4 regions of the Paenibacillus sp. J22P51 genome follow, and region 1 is predicted to be linked to each of the others. Evidence: riboswitches for the same ligand, from Rfam matches in the RefSeq annotation. Region 1 holds a riboswitch; each other region holds the start of a gene.
What was found. A riboswitch is a leader RNA that binds a small molecule or an ion and turns the genes downstream of it on or off. The one in region 1 is predicted to bind cyclic di-AMP.

Region 1 (3,362 bases):
TTTATCTTGCACGCTAGCCGCAGCTGGCGTCATTTTAGCTTTCTTTTTCACCATAATAAGGTCACCTCGTCTACATGTTCTCCCTATTATTGTACACGTACACGTCTATTGGTGTAAATGATACGGCACTGTCGCAACAACGATATCCTTATCGGCTTGAAGCTTCGAGCGGATACGCGCAGCGGACTGATTATGGAGCAGACGGTGCCACCATTTTTTCGGCATGAATTGAGGGAGAATAACCATGATAGACTGCTTCTCTGATACGTGCGTGTCGATTCGGTCAATGAATTCAGCTAGCGGCTTCAGGATCGTTCTATACCGTGATTTGAACACAACCAGTCGAACACCTGGATCCCAGATCTGCCACTTCTCCTGCATCGATTCCTCATCTTCATCCGAGAAGGAGACATAGAAGGCGATAACGTTAGGCGAGAGTGACTTCGCATAGTTCAGCGATTGCTCTACAGCACGGTGAATCCCAGCCACGGGTACGATAATGACGGGTTCTTTGGTACAAACGCGGTCTTGTGTGATATCAATGCGCAGCTGGTTGGCTACGTCATCGTAATGGTGACTGATCTTCGTAATTAACCAGAGTAGAATCGGTGTCACGATAATGACGATCCAAGCACCCTCGCTAAATTTAGTCACAGAGAAAATGATAAGAACTGCAAAGGAGACGATGCCGCCAAGGCCGTTAATGATTAATTTGCCGATCCAGCCGGATACGCGCTCCTTTAACCATTTACGCACCAAACCCGCCTGAGCTAGTGTAAAAGATAAAAATACGCCGATCGCATAAAGCGGAATAAGTGCATCGGTCTTACCCTTAAAGCCAACCAGTAGAAAACTTGCCAGCACGCCAAGCGTGATGATGCCATAATGATACGAAAGTCGATCCCCACGGAATGAGAACATGCGCGGGAAGTTCTTGTCTTGGGCCATGATCGACGCCAAGATGGGGAAGCCATTAAAGCTCGTATTGGCCGCCAGCACTAGAATTAGCATTGTAGCGATTTGGGTCGCATAGTACATAACGCCACGGCCAAAAGCTTGCTCCGTCACCATCGACAGAACCGAAGTGTGCCCATTATGATCTGGGGCAATCCCATACCCTAAGGCGATCAGCGTTACACCGCCGAAGACGATCGCCAACAGGCCGCCTAAGGAGAGGAGCGTACGTTTGGCATTTTTGACTGATGGCGTTCGGAAATGCGGAACGGCATCGGAAATCGCTTCGATTCCCGTTACAGCTGAACAACCAGACGAGAATGCCTTAAGAAGTACGAATAAGGTTAATGAGTTCGTCGCTGCGCTTGGTGTGAAATCAATGGCATGCGTATTGAGTGAGCCCGTCATTAAATCGAAGATACCTTTACCCACTAACAATAGAATACAAAGGATGAAAAAGTACGTCGGAATCGCAAAAACTGTGCCTGATTCGGAAGTGCCTCGCAAATTAATCCAGACCATAATCCAAACCAGAAAGATGGTAAGCGGAACAATATACGGTACTGCAGAAGGAAAAGCCGAAGTAATCGCCTGCACACCTGCCGAGATCGAAACGGCCACGGTCAAGGTATAATCGATCAGCAGTGAGACACCTGTTAGTCGTCCCCATACCATTCCTAAATTTTCTTTGGTAACCATATAAGCGCCGCCACCCATAGGGTAGGCCTCAATCACTTGCCTATAGCTCAACACGAGCAATAAAATCAATGCGATGATCGAAATCGCAATCGGCAAGGAGAATGCAAATGCAGCAATCCCCACTGTTGCGAGTTCTAACAGAATTTGCTCCGTCCCATACGATACAGAAGATAAGGCATCAGAAGACAGGATGGGGAGCGCTTTCCAGACAGGCATTTTCTCCGACTCAATCTCACTCGACTTTAGCGGCTTACCAAACACAATTTTCTTCAATGAATCACTTGTCATTTCGTGGTCGTTCCTCCAATTAAAGCTAATCTCATAGATCTCATTTGTAAAATGGACGCAAAAAAACACAAGGATCGACCTTGTGTTTTAAACACATGTTCTCCTTTCTCACGATCGCTTACGAGGTTAGCTGCCGGGTTCGGGCCGCGAGAAATCTGCCCTAAAAGGTACATCATATCAGTACCATTATTCACCCCATGTTACTCGTGGTTCCCCCGCTTTTCTTAAAAGAAAATTAAGCGAAATATTCAACTGTTCATGTACGTGTTGAATACTACTCTCTTCTACCAACATAGTAAAGGTGGGAATAAACGTAAAAAGCTCTCTTCCACCTCGTGATTCCCCCAATAATTCGCTTACAATTACCTGATTCGTTGATTATCTTCCATTTTCGTAGGGACTCGAGGTATTTTGTGAAAAGTGGCGTGCTAGAACGAACATACCAGGTTAAAACGAAGTAATTAGTTGGAAATACTCCAGTTCATGGTGTAATTCACCCAATCCACGCGAGTTCCACCCCTTTTATCAAAAAACTGTTGTGCACGATGATTGTCCGGTGCGGTGATCCAAGACATGTAGGCATAGCCGTTTTCCTTGGAGTAGCTTTGGCATTCCCGGAACAAGTCTTCTTCCACAGTAGTTCCCCGAAATGGTTCGAGAAGGAACAGGTCGTTCATGATCGTAATGGGACTAGCCTTCATCGTACTCCATGCAAAATACAGAGTCGCAAAGCCAACGAGCTCGCCTTCTTTTACGGCAACAAACTGAATACCGCCTTGTTCCTGAAGTAAGGTACTGATCAGACGATGGATATCAGCGGACTCGGGCCGCGGCTTCTTATAAAAGCCTACAATATAGCCAACCATCAGCTCTTTTAATGCCTCCAAATCTTTCATTTCTGCCTTTCTTATCGTATGTTCCACTAGATTACCCCCCTGCATTTTATGAATAATAATACATTTTAACGAATAAATATTCAATCATCAACTAATTTTAACCATGGCCAATTCATTGACACACCGTAACCACCATGCTAAACTGTAACAAAATGTATTATAGTTTTAGATCGGATGGTGAAAATGTCAAACAACGCAATCACTTCTAATAAAGGAACTACGCACGCTCAATCAGAGTTACCTAGCCGCTTACGAGAAACTCCTGTCTCCTGGTTGCTCTGTTTTACCATTGTACTGGTGATCATGAACACGATGATGTTCAATCTGGCTTTGCCCAAAATTTCCGTACAATTCGAACTTAGCCCCTCAACGGCATCATGGATTGTCACGGGGTATTCGATCGTTTTCGCTATCGCTTCGATCACCTACAGCCGCTTGTCCGACTTTGTGCCCATTCGCAGGCTCTACGTCATTGCCCTGCTTTCGCTCGGCGGCGCATCCATCCTTGGGCTGTTCACGAACAGC
Region 2 (3,362 bases), on a different contig from region 1:
CGTGTCGTCGTCCATGAGATCGGTCACCAATTCTTCTACGGGCTTGTCGCCAGCAATGAATTTGAGGAAGCTTGGCTCGATGAAGGCTTCACCTCTTATGCAGAAGATAAAGTCATGGAAGCTGAATATGGCGATGCGCCTAATTTGCCTGTCGAATCCAGCTACGTCACCTCACCAAATGGGCTGCAGAAGGACGCATGGGCCTACACAGGCCATGATCAATATGCGGAAAATGTGTACACACGCGGCAAGCTCGTACTGAAAGCGATTGAGCAGCAGGTCGGCACCAAAGTCATGGATAAAATTATGAAAACCTATTTCCAAAGATGGCAATTCAAGCATCCCTCGACGAAGGATTTCCAACAGGTTGTGGAGGATGTCAGCAAAACGAAATGGGATGATTTCTTCAATCAGTATGTGTACGGCGAGATGATGATGGATTATTCCGTCGCGAGTGTCAACGTTCGGCCTCAGGGCAGTAAGGGATCCGAGACTTACGAAAGCACGGTTCGCATTGTTAAGCATGGCGGCAACTCGCCGGAGGTGCCGATTCTGTTCCATTTTGCAGATGGCACAACGCTTGATAAAACATGGGATGGCAAGGAAGGCAGCATCGAATTCAAATTAACGCATACATCCCCTGTAGACTGGGTGCGAATCGATCCTAAGTACACGCTCATACTCGAAAATAAGCACATCAACAACTTCTATCAAACACATTTAAATACTAAGTGGCAAATTCGGTGGAATCTCGGCATTATTCAACTCCTGCAAGCCATATTCGGCTCAGTAGCCTGGTAAGGACTTGGCTTACTTCTTATGACAAACTCTGAGGAGGGACCCTCGTTGGCCACCTATATCAAATCCGGCTTCAGGGCAGCTATGGCGCAGCCTTTTGCCACCATTATTTTATTCCTATATCAAATGGGTTGGGGTATTCTCCTGTATAAGCTTGTGCAGGGAATACTCATCCCCCTCATGCATCGTTTCCCTGGCGCTGAGCAGCCCAAACAGGCATTGCAGATCTTTCTAGCTGAAGGCCAGTTTCAGTTACTCAAAACAGATCTTAGTTATTCTTATCTATGGTGGTTCGCTGCTCTCTTGTGTGCCCGCATGCTGCTAACCCCCCTCTTAAATGGTGGTGTTTTCTATTCACTAACACACGTTCACCAGAATGCTGGTTACCGTTTCTTTCGCGGGATGAAGCAGCTCTTGCTCCCTTTCCTGCTTGTGTATCTTATCCGGATCGCACTTACCCTGCTTCCACTCATCTGGATATTCCCCAAAGCCACTTATATTCTAGGGCATAGCACTTCCTACGAGCAGGTTGTTCTCAAGCTTCTGCCCTGGATTCTCAGCTTACTGGTCTACGGATTTCTCCTTCAGCTTCTGTTTATGTATGTCCAATTCGCGATCGCAGCCAAGTTAGGTATCACATCGACTGTCATCTCTTTCTTTCGACATTCGCTGCCGATTGTCGGACTTGCCATTACCCTTTTACTCTTTTCAGGACTATTGGCAGGGGTCACGGTCACCGCCACCTACCTGTGGGCAGGTCTAGCAGCGCTAATCATTTACCAGCTGTACCCCCTCTTCCACATTTTCATCCAAATCTGGGGTATTTCCTCCCAATATCAGCTTCTTTCTGCCAAAATATCCAATTAATATCCAGCAAAACAGCGAATAGGCAAACATTCTCCCCTTCTCATTGAGAAAGGGGCTTTTTTTTGTCTTTTTTCCGAACTATTTCACTTATTTTCAGCCTATTTTTCAAACATAAAAGAGGAATTTCATTTTTTATGACGAATAAAAAGGACTAGCATCAAAAACCAAATATTTCATGCCGAATTCCTCAGTTTATGGGGAAACGGGGGAACCACTCCGGGTGAATTGATCTTGCAAGACAGGGATCATAGGGAACCTTCAACCGAACCCTCCAGCTAACCTCGTAGGCACCGGAAGGAGACAAGCAGTTGAAGAAAGTTGTTGGTCTTGTATTTAGTCTTGTTTTGTTTTTGAGTGTTAGTGTAGGAAGCGTTTTCGCAGCATCCGATATGGATAAAGCGGTAGACGAGCTTGTAGGAACTCCTTACAGATGGGCAGGAACGACAACCAAAGGATTCGATTGCTCTGGTTTCACGTCCTACTTGTTCGGCGAGTTCGGCATCGATATTCCACACAGCTCCAAATCACAAAACGGCGAAGGCTACTGGGTTGACAAAAAGGATCTTCGTAAGGGCGATCTTGTATTTTTCAACACGGATGGCAGCGGTATCTCTCATGTAGGGATGTACCTCGGAGACGGTGAATTCGTTCACTCCGCTACGAATCAAGGTGTTGTTAAGAATAAGTTGAGCGAATCCTATTATGCGAAGCGATATGTATCCGCCAGACGAGTTCTGTGGGATGATATCTACAATCAACTAACTGCTGAATCCAAGTAATGTTCTCGGCACAGATTGAAGCCCTGCAAGCTTAGCTCGTAAGAGCGGCTTGCAGGGCTTCATTCATTTGAACGGGTGTATCGGCGTATACTAGAAAGTAAACAAGTTGAGTACACAAAGATTAGTAATAGCCCTGGGCTTTGAGGAAGGATTGGCTGGTATGGACACCACACAAAATAATACAACACCCCCATTTCCCGGTATTATACGATCCATCGACGAGATTAGAGCAGATATTGGGGAGCCGCATCCTGCGGTTCAACATAAGGTTATCAATCAAATCGACGAGCACGCACGTGCATTCATCGCAAAATCGCCTTTATTCTTCTTCTCTACGTCGAATGCGAATGGCTCGAGCGATGTGTCCCCCCGCGGGGATGCTGCAGGATTCGTACGGGTTTTGGATGAACGCCGCTTTATCTTCCCAGAAAGACTTGGCAATCGCCGACTAGACTCGATGCAAAATCTGCTAACCAACCCGGAAGTCGGCCTCCTGTTCATCATTCCAGGTGTTGAGATGGTACTCCGCGTCAATGGTCGCGCTTGGCTGACGAAGGACGAGGAACTGCTGTCGACTATGCAGCTGAACGGGAAGTCACCGATCGCCGCTGTCGGCGTCGAAGTACAAGAATGCTTCGTGCATTGCAGCCGCGCGCTCAAGCTGTCGAAGATTTGGGATCAAGCTACGTGGGTATCCGAGCAGGAACAGCCGGACGGAATGGATATGTTCCGTGCGCATGTCGCGTTGAACGGGATTGCTTTGGAGGAGTAAGGTAAAGAGCAATTATACAAAATGTGTAACTTGACATAATATGTTAGCCAGCCTATAATAACGGCATGTCGTTTTCTAGGGTTCCGCGGTGCGCAAACACCGGCTGGTCCAAGGGAAAACACACAGCGGATACGCTGTGGTCACGG
Region 3 (3,362 bases), on a different contig from region 1:
TGGCGGTACAAGTGGAAGCAATTGGGGGATCGGCCTTGATCATGCCGGCACTCTCTGATGATCCTCAGCAGGTGGAAGCCTTACTTGAGGCCGTATTGCCTAATGTCGACCTCATTCTGACTTCAGGCGGTGTCTCTGTTGGCGATTACGATGTCCTTGTCGATCTATTCGGTCGATTCGACGGGAAGCTGTTGTTTAACAAAGTAGCCATGCGGCCAGGCACGCCGACGAGTGCTGCGCTATGGAAGGGAAAGCTGTTAATGGCGCTGTCCGGTAATCCCGGGGCATCGTTCGTTGGCTTCGAGCTATTTGCTAAGCCCATTATTAACGCGATGCTGGGGAGCCAGCGTCCTGTGGCGGAAGAGTTTACAGCCTTTTTAGATGTTCCTTATGATAAACCGTCCGCCTATCCTCGCTATATAAGGGGGACAACACGCATCGAAGCAGGTACCTTATGGGTGAGACCAGCTGGCATTGATAAGTCGAGTATTATGGTGTCGATCAAGGATGCAGATTGCTTGATTTGGCTGCCAGCAGGTGGGCAAGGCTTTCAGCGTGGCCATATTGTGAAGGTCTATACAACGAGATAACGTAGTGAACTTATACTTTTATAAATAAAATGATATACGCTATATCATCAAATATTTGGCGCTAACAAGTAACCGTCTGTCAGGAGGGTCAGCTGTAGCGTCTTTTTTTGCAACTAGTTATAAATCGGCCATTGAGGGAGATAGGCTCGGAAACTCGTTTAACTCAGCAGTGGTGAATGTGAACTGGAAGGGGGAGCGCGCATCCCCCCCATGGAAGCGGGTACTTATCTTGGAGGTCATCTTAAGCAGATCCTGACACAACGAACAAGTGGTATCAATTTTAAATAAAAAGAAACCCGCCTGCTGAAGCTCTAAATGAGTGCTTCAGTAGGCGGGTCTATTTTCAATGTAGAAAGTTTAGCGGGACATGGTCCTAATAGAAAGTTGCAAGAATAATGACCAACAGCACATAAAGAACAAGAATAACGCCTACAGAATTTCCGTATCCTGGCGTTCCACAACTACCTACAGCTGACATAGTATCCCCTCCGGTTTTCAATTGATATGGGTAAAACACTATACATCATATGAAGGCGGGATATATGTTGATTGGACGAATGCCCTCTTTTCATCGGAACATTCACCTACGAAAAAAGCTGCACTTGAGTGAATTCTCAAGGCAGCTTTCTTCAATTACTAATTGGGAATTTGATACACTTTAATTTTCTGAATGCCAAAGCTTTGTAAGGATTTCCTTGAACCTGGAACAAAGATATCCATTCGCTTTCCTTTAATGGCCCCGCCGGTATCTGTCGCATACACGTACATACCGCCTGTAGGAAGCCCACCAAAAGAATAACCTTCAATATAAAGTTTCGTGCCAAGTGGAATTACGGATGGATCAACAGCAACTGTGCCGATCGCAAGTGGGTTGCCCATGTAATCAAAGGCTCCATAACCACCATTTTCAGAAGGATCTGCCGAATAAGCTGTGGACTCGAAAATTTCATAGTCTGGTGCATGATGTCCGCCATCTTTGTTTAAAATGGCTAAATTGCTGCTAGCATCCCACTGTACAGGAACCCCTGCAGCGGTGGAAAGAAAACGTAGCGGCACATAAACTCGCCCATTTTGAAACTGGGAAGCTCCCTCTAAGACCACGGGGGTATTATCGATGCTGGCTTCTTTTTCTCCGGATACCAAGGTAATCGTATGTTTGTTGTTATTTAATGTTACCTTAATTTGATTTCCTTCTTTTTGCCAGTTCACGGTATAACCAAGCTTCTCGGTTACGAACCGAAGTGGAACTTGGGTTGTGTGGTTGCCATCCAGAAATGGCTGTGCATCTGGGAAATGAATCAGGTCATCATTGACTTGCACTTTCACTTCCATTTCAGCTGCTTGAGCCGAAAATGGGGAAAGAAAGCCTCCTGCCAATACAGATAGTGAAATGGCAAGGCTAGTTAACCCTTTGGTAAGCTTATTCAATTGGTAATCCTCCTTCATGAGCCTTCGAGGTTAGTTGACGGGTTCGGGAAGAAGGTTCTCCCTAGTCTGCTCCAAGCCGAAGCAAATATTCACCCCAAGTATTTCGTCCCCCGTACCAGTGCCTTATTTATGCACCAGACTCGGCTTCAAATATTTTATCATCGCACGCAGGCTCGAACAACGACCAAATTATGGGTGAACACAAATATACTAGACTTAGGTCTAGGTTCAAAAACAGTCGATAGTCGGTTTTAGACTTTCTGAAATTGAGCTACGATAGGAGTATGATGAAGGGTGAGGGGCGATAGACATGAACAATAAGAATCGGGAAATTGATCCTACTAATATATTTGATCGAATTGGCAAAATGGCTGAAACCGTCTGGCAGGAGACCATTGGAAAAACGACGCCAGGCGTCTATGATGATGGCACCATTGCCAAGCTTGAGGAGCGCTATGAAGAAGCGCTTCAGGCAACGATTGCGCTGCGCAGTCACATCGCGCGAGCGGAAGAGATGGCGAAGCTGCGCGGCGAGCAGGCCGAGCTGGCGATGCGCGCCGGCGAAGAGGACCTCGCGCGGCTCGCGCTGCAAGAGAAGCTGCGCGAGGAAGCCGCTGGCGAGCACTACCGCGCGCAGTACGCGAGCAGCCAGGACTTGTGCCTGGCGCTCGCAGAGGAACTGCGCGAGCTGCGTGCCGGGCACGCAGCCGAGGATGGGCAGCCGCGTGGCGGGCTGCACGGCAAAGAGGCTCGCGACACATGGCGCGAGCTGGAGGTCACCGGCCGCGAGCTCGGCCGGGAAGCGCTGCAGGGGCTCCGCGTGGCGGGCCGCCTGTCGAAGGAGACGCTGAAGGAGGCCGGTGGCAACCTTCAGCATGAGCTGCGTTCGCTGCGCAGCAAGCTGCAGCATGAGTGGCAGCAAGAGCAGCGCTCGCGCGATGAGCGAGACCCGCGCGGCAGAAAATAGCCATGGATCGTGACCTCCACGGAAGCAAAGCCTTGCGGGATAAGGATTTGCATCTTGGAGGTCGTCCATTCTTATGGTATGCTAGGAATCGTATGAACGAAAGAGAAATGGCAGCAAGAGGAGGTGCATCGATGGGAGAAGATACGAAAAATAACCGCAGCCGGAATACAGCGCTTGTGCTGATTGGAGCCGGTGTTTTTTTGCTTCTGGATCATACCGTAGGTTTTTTTCCCATAATGGCCGTAATCCTTATATTGCTGGGCATTCATCGTGTTCGTTCACGTAAAGAACGCAAGGGTTATGTGCTGATGGGGATCGGTGCCGTCATTTTATTTGGTGATCATCTCACAATCGCTATTTCGGTTGTGTTGATTTCA
Region 4 (3,362 bases), on a different contig from region 1:
GCCATGGATTTGGAGATTGGGCAGATGCGGGTCCTAATCCACCTTTTGCGCAGAATACCCTGGTGATGGAGATGAAGAGAGTGATTGCACGGTCATTCGAATTCACTCTGGGAAGTATTAGGTTTGAAGTGTAGCTTGTTTCATTTTCGCTTAAAAGGCTGCTCTTCCCATCAGTAGTGAAGAGAAGAGCAGCCCCACAGAACTCAAATCTGATTTTTGGGAATACCATTTAAACTTGGGACGGAATCAGCGGCATTGCTGCTCGTTAGCGTTTGCTCTTCTTCGAGGAAACTGGCATTATTCTGCTGATTGTGTTTCTTATCTGCTCGGTTATCTTCACGGTCATACTTTGGATCAGCTTCATTTTTGGGCAACGTGTTCACCTCCATCGTCGTTAGTATGAGACGATGGTTTTCATTTTATCCCAGTTTCCGATTTAGAACTGGAGATCTTTTTACTTGGCAGTGTGTTCATTTTCCAACCTTTTTTAATCATTTGGTTAATGGCGTGAATAAGGTTGGAAAATAGCCTCATAATATAGCTGGAAGTCGATCTTGGAAAAGGAGGATAATTACGATGACATCAAATAGAGGACAGCAAGGAGCTCATGGCACTGGACAAATTGTTAAGCAATTGAACAATCAAGCAGAAGCCGCGGAGCAAATTCAAGGAATTAATAAGGTTGATCAAGAAATTAGTGCAGCCGCAAACGAACATAGTACAGAACTAGATGAAATAATCAATCTTGATAACAGCTAATCAAAGCCATCAAAAAAATAGGCTGACTCTGTATTCCAATTACTTGAGATAGGTGGGCTAAGATATGACAAACCAAAAAAAGAGTGTAAAATCAGCCAAACAAAGAAACCAAAAACCAAACCAAAACAGTAGTGAAAAAAGCGAAGGCAGACAATAAATAGTTGCTTTCAGAGACAAAGCGAAAGCCCGGGGGAAAGCATCCCCGGGCTTTTTCTACTAACTAATCTACATTCCTCGACGCTTCCACCAGAATGATGCGATTATGCAGTATTATACTCACGTACACGGAGATACCAACGTGATTGATGCGATTATGCAGCATTTTCCTTGGCTAGAGAGTGACTCTTTTGAAATTCGGAAAAGGCCTGTCTGCTTCAGGCAGCGACGAAAGGCTTACCATCTCGGCAACTTTCATCATGTTTTCCCAAATCGGCCATACTTTTGGGGATGTATGCGCTTTGTCCTTGGCCTCCTCGGATAACCACTCGAATATTTCAATAAGAGTGCCGTCTACAGATTGAAGCGTTACCGGCGGAAAATCCGTGATAAGCCCTTCTTCGCGAAGCATCGGGACGTGTCCTTTGACAATCTCGGCTAGCTCGGCTTCTTTACCCGGTTGGGGGCGGTACATGGCCATAGTAAACATACTTGAATTAGACATTAGAATCCTCCGTCAAAATGAAAATATAACCCATTTATTGGAGTAAGTATATCAGATGGATTCCATCGTTTCCAATTGATGTGATCGTCCTAGGCAGGCGACTTCACAAAGCCGTATTCCCTAAGGAGCATTAATAGGTAGCAAAGTATGGGATAATCAACGTCACCATTAAATGAATACGCTTTCATTGACTCCTGAAGTCAAATAAGCAAAAATTAAAGGCGAATCTAGGTTTTACATTCTATATAGAACGGCGTAAGATTCATTACGACAAGTTGATTTTTTGCAAAAAGAAACCACTTAATTCCCAATGGGAAACGGGGGAACCAACCGGAGCCATCCAAGTAACATATGGCTTCACGGGGTGAATCCTGATGCTCGCAAGCATTAGGTAGGACGCTCTCAAGTCCGAATCCGACAGCTAACCTCGTAAGTGCATTGAGAGAGAACCGCACCCTCGCCTTCTTATTCTGGAAGTCCGAGAGTAGAGATTCTCTACTCTTAGGGCTTCTTTTTGCTTGCCTTCAACCTGAAATTTTACATAAATTCCATAAGGGGGCTATACCATGCATGCCATTGAAATTAATAAATTGACCAAGACCTATGGGAATTCAAGAGGCATTACAGATGTTAGTTTTTCGATCGAGGAAGGAGAAATATTTGGTTTTATTGGACCGAATGGTGCTGGGAAATCAACAACGATTCGAACGCTGCTGTCTCTGATTTTTCCAACAAGCGGTAGTGCCAAAATTTTCGGGAAAGACTGCATTCAGTTTGCGCCTGAGATTAAGAAAGAAATCGGCTATTTACCGTCAGAAGTTTTTTATTATGACAACATGAAGGTGATCGACCTACTAAAGTATTCAGCCAGCTTCTACAAGAAGGATTGCACAAAAAGAATGAAAGAGCTAGCTGAAATTATGGATCTTGACGTTACGAAAAAAATCGATGATCTGTCTTTGGGAAACAAAAAGAAAGTGGGCATCGTTCAAGGGCTGCTGCACGATCCTAAGCTCATTATCCTTGATGAACCGACAAGTGGACTTGATCCGCTCATGCAGCAGAAGTTTTTCGAATTACTCGAACAACAGAATAAAAGGGGAGCTACGATTCTTTTTTCCTCTCATATATTGAGTGAAGTTCAGCGACTATGTGATCGAGTCGCGATAATAAAGGAAGGTAGGATTGTGACGGTTGAGAAGATCAGCACGTTAAAAGAAAACAATTTCAAGAGATTTAAAATTGATACGGCACAAGCGCTCGACCCTAATTTCTTCAAGATGACCGGGGTTAATGACATTGATGTCCAAGGCCTGACAACTAGCTTCTTATTTAAAGGCAACATTAATCAAGTGATGAGAAAAATTGCTGAAATTGAAATTGATAATCTTTGGATCGAAGAGCCTGATTTAGAGGAGATCTTTATGCACTACTATGAGAAGGAGGCTTAAGTGGAATGAATATTTTTCTTCATGAATTGAGAGCTTATCGGAAATCCACGATCACGTGGACGTGTTCCTTAATTGCTGTCATCGTCTTATTCCTATCCCTTTTTCCGTCTGTCTCTAAGGATTTCGCTGAATTTTCTTCGATATTAGAAGGGTATCCAGAAGGAGTCAGGAAAGCACTTGGTATTGAAATCGAGACCTTTGGAACCCTGTTAGGTTTCTATATGTACATCTTTATGTACATTACGCTTTGCGGAGCCATTCAAGCCATGGTTCTGGGAACGTCTATAGTCTCCAAGGAAGTTCGTGAGAAAACAGCAGACTTTCTTCTTACGAAGCCCGTAACGCGTACTAAAATTTTGACTTCCAAGCTATTAGCGGCAGTTGCTTCTTTAGTGATCACGTGTGTTATCTATATAGGTGCAGCCTATATGATGGCGCTTCAAGTAAAAACGGTTGATTTCGATGTGAACATATTTCTCTTGATTTCACTC

Region 2: it holds a riboswitch for cyclic di-AMP, as region 1 does, so the genes downstream of both, AC58QC_RS23865 (C40 family peptidase) here and AC58QC_RS20705 (APC family permease) in region 1, are expected to answer to the same signal.
Region 3: it holds a riboswitch for cyclic di-AMP, as region 1 does, so the genes downstream of both, AC58QC_RS18930 (stalk domain-containing protein) here and AC58QC_RS20705 (APC family permease) in region 1, are expected to answer to the same signal.
Region 4: it holds a riboswitch for cyclic di-AMP, as region 1 does, so the genes downstream of both, AC58QC_RS11880 (ABC transporter ATP-binding protein) here and AC58QC_RS20705 (APC family permease) in region 1, are expected to answer to the same signal.

What each region holds. Positions count from the first base shown of each region.
Region 1 covers NZ_JCAUAZ010000010.1:100,706-104,067, reverse strand. The annotation lists gene AC58QC_RS20710 (YqkE family protein) at 1-54, opposite strand, end outside; gene AC58QC_RS20705 (APC family permease) at 106-1,941, opposite strand; cyclic di-AMP (ydaO/yuaA leader) riboswitch at 2,042-2,193, opposite strand; gene AC58QC_RS20700 (GNAT family N-acetyltransferase) at 2,403-2,837, opposite strand; gene AC58QC_RS20695 (MFS transporter) at 3,021-3,362, shown strand, end outside.
Region 2 covers NZ_JCAUAZ010000014.1:25,335-28,696, forward strand. The annotation lists gene AC58QC_RS23855 (M1 family metallopeptidase) at 1-801, shown strand, start outside; gene AC58QC_RS23860 (hypothetical protein) at 847-1,665, shown strand; cyclic di-AMP (ydaO/yuaA leader) riboswitch at 1,832-1,970, shown strand; gene AC58QC_RS23865 (C40 family peptidase) at 1,974-2,444, shown strand; gene AC58QC_RS23870 (MSMEG_1061 family FMN-dependent PPOX-type flavoprotein) at 2,605-3,216, shown strand; guanidine-I (ykkC/yxkD leader) riboswitch at 3,281-3,362, shown strand, end outside.
Region 3 covers NZ_JCAUAZ010000008.1:249,434-252,795, reverse strand. The annotation lists gene AC58QC_RS18940 (molybdopterin molybdotransferase MoeA) at 1-590, shown strand, start outside; gene AC58QC_RS18935 (YjcZ family sporulation protein) at 964-1,068, opposite strand; gene AC58QC_RS18930 (stalk domain-containing protein) at 1,227-2,018, opposite strand; cyclic di-AMP (ydaO/yuaA leader) riboswitch at 2,023-2,174, opposite strand; gene AC58QC_RS18925 (PspA/IM30 family protein) at 2,329-2,985, shown strand; gene liaF (cell wall-active antibiotics response protein LiaF) at 3,117-3,362, shown strand, end outside.
Region 4 covers NZ_JCAUAZ010000004.1:212,266-215,627, forward strand. The annotation lists partial or broken gene AC58QC_RS11860 (alpha-L-rhamnosidase-related protein) at 1-134, shown strand, start outside; gene AC58QC_RS11865 (hypothetical protein) at 204-374, opposite strand; gene AC58QC_RS11870 (hypothetical protein) at 577-759, shown strand; gene AC58QC_RS11875 (antibiotic biosynthesis monooxygenase family protein) at 1,091-1,420, opposite strand; cyclic di-AMP (ydaO/yuaA leader) riboswitch at 1,708-1,872, shown strand; gene AC58QC_RS11880 (ABC transporter ATP-binding protein) at 1,987-2,871, shown strand; gene AC58QC_RS11885 (ABC transporter permease subunit) at 2,877-3,362, shown strand, end outside.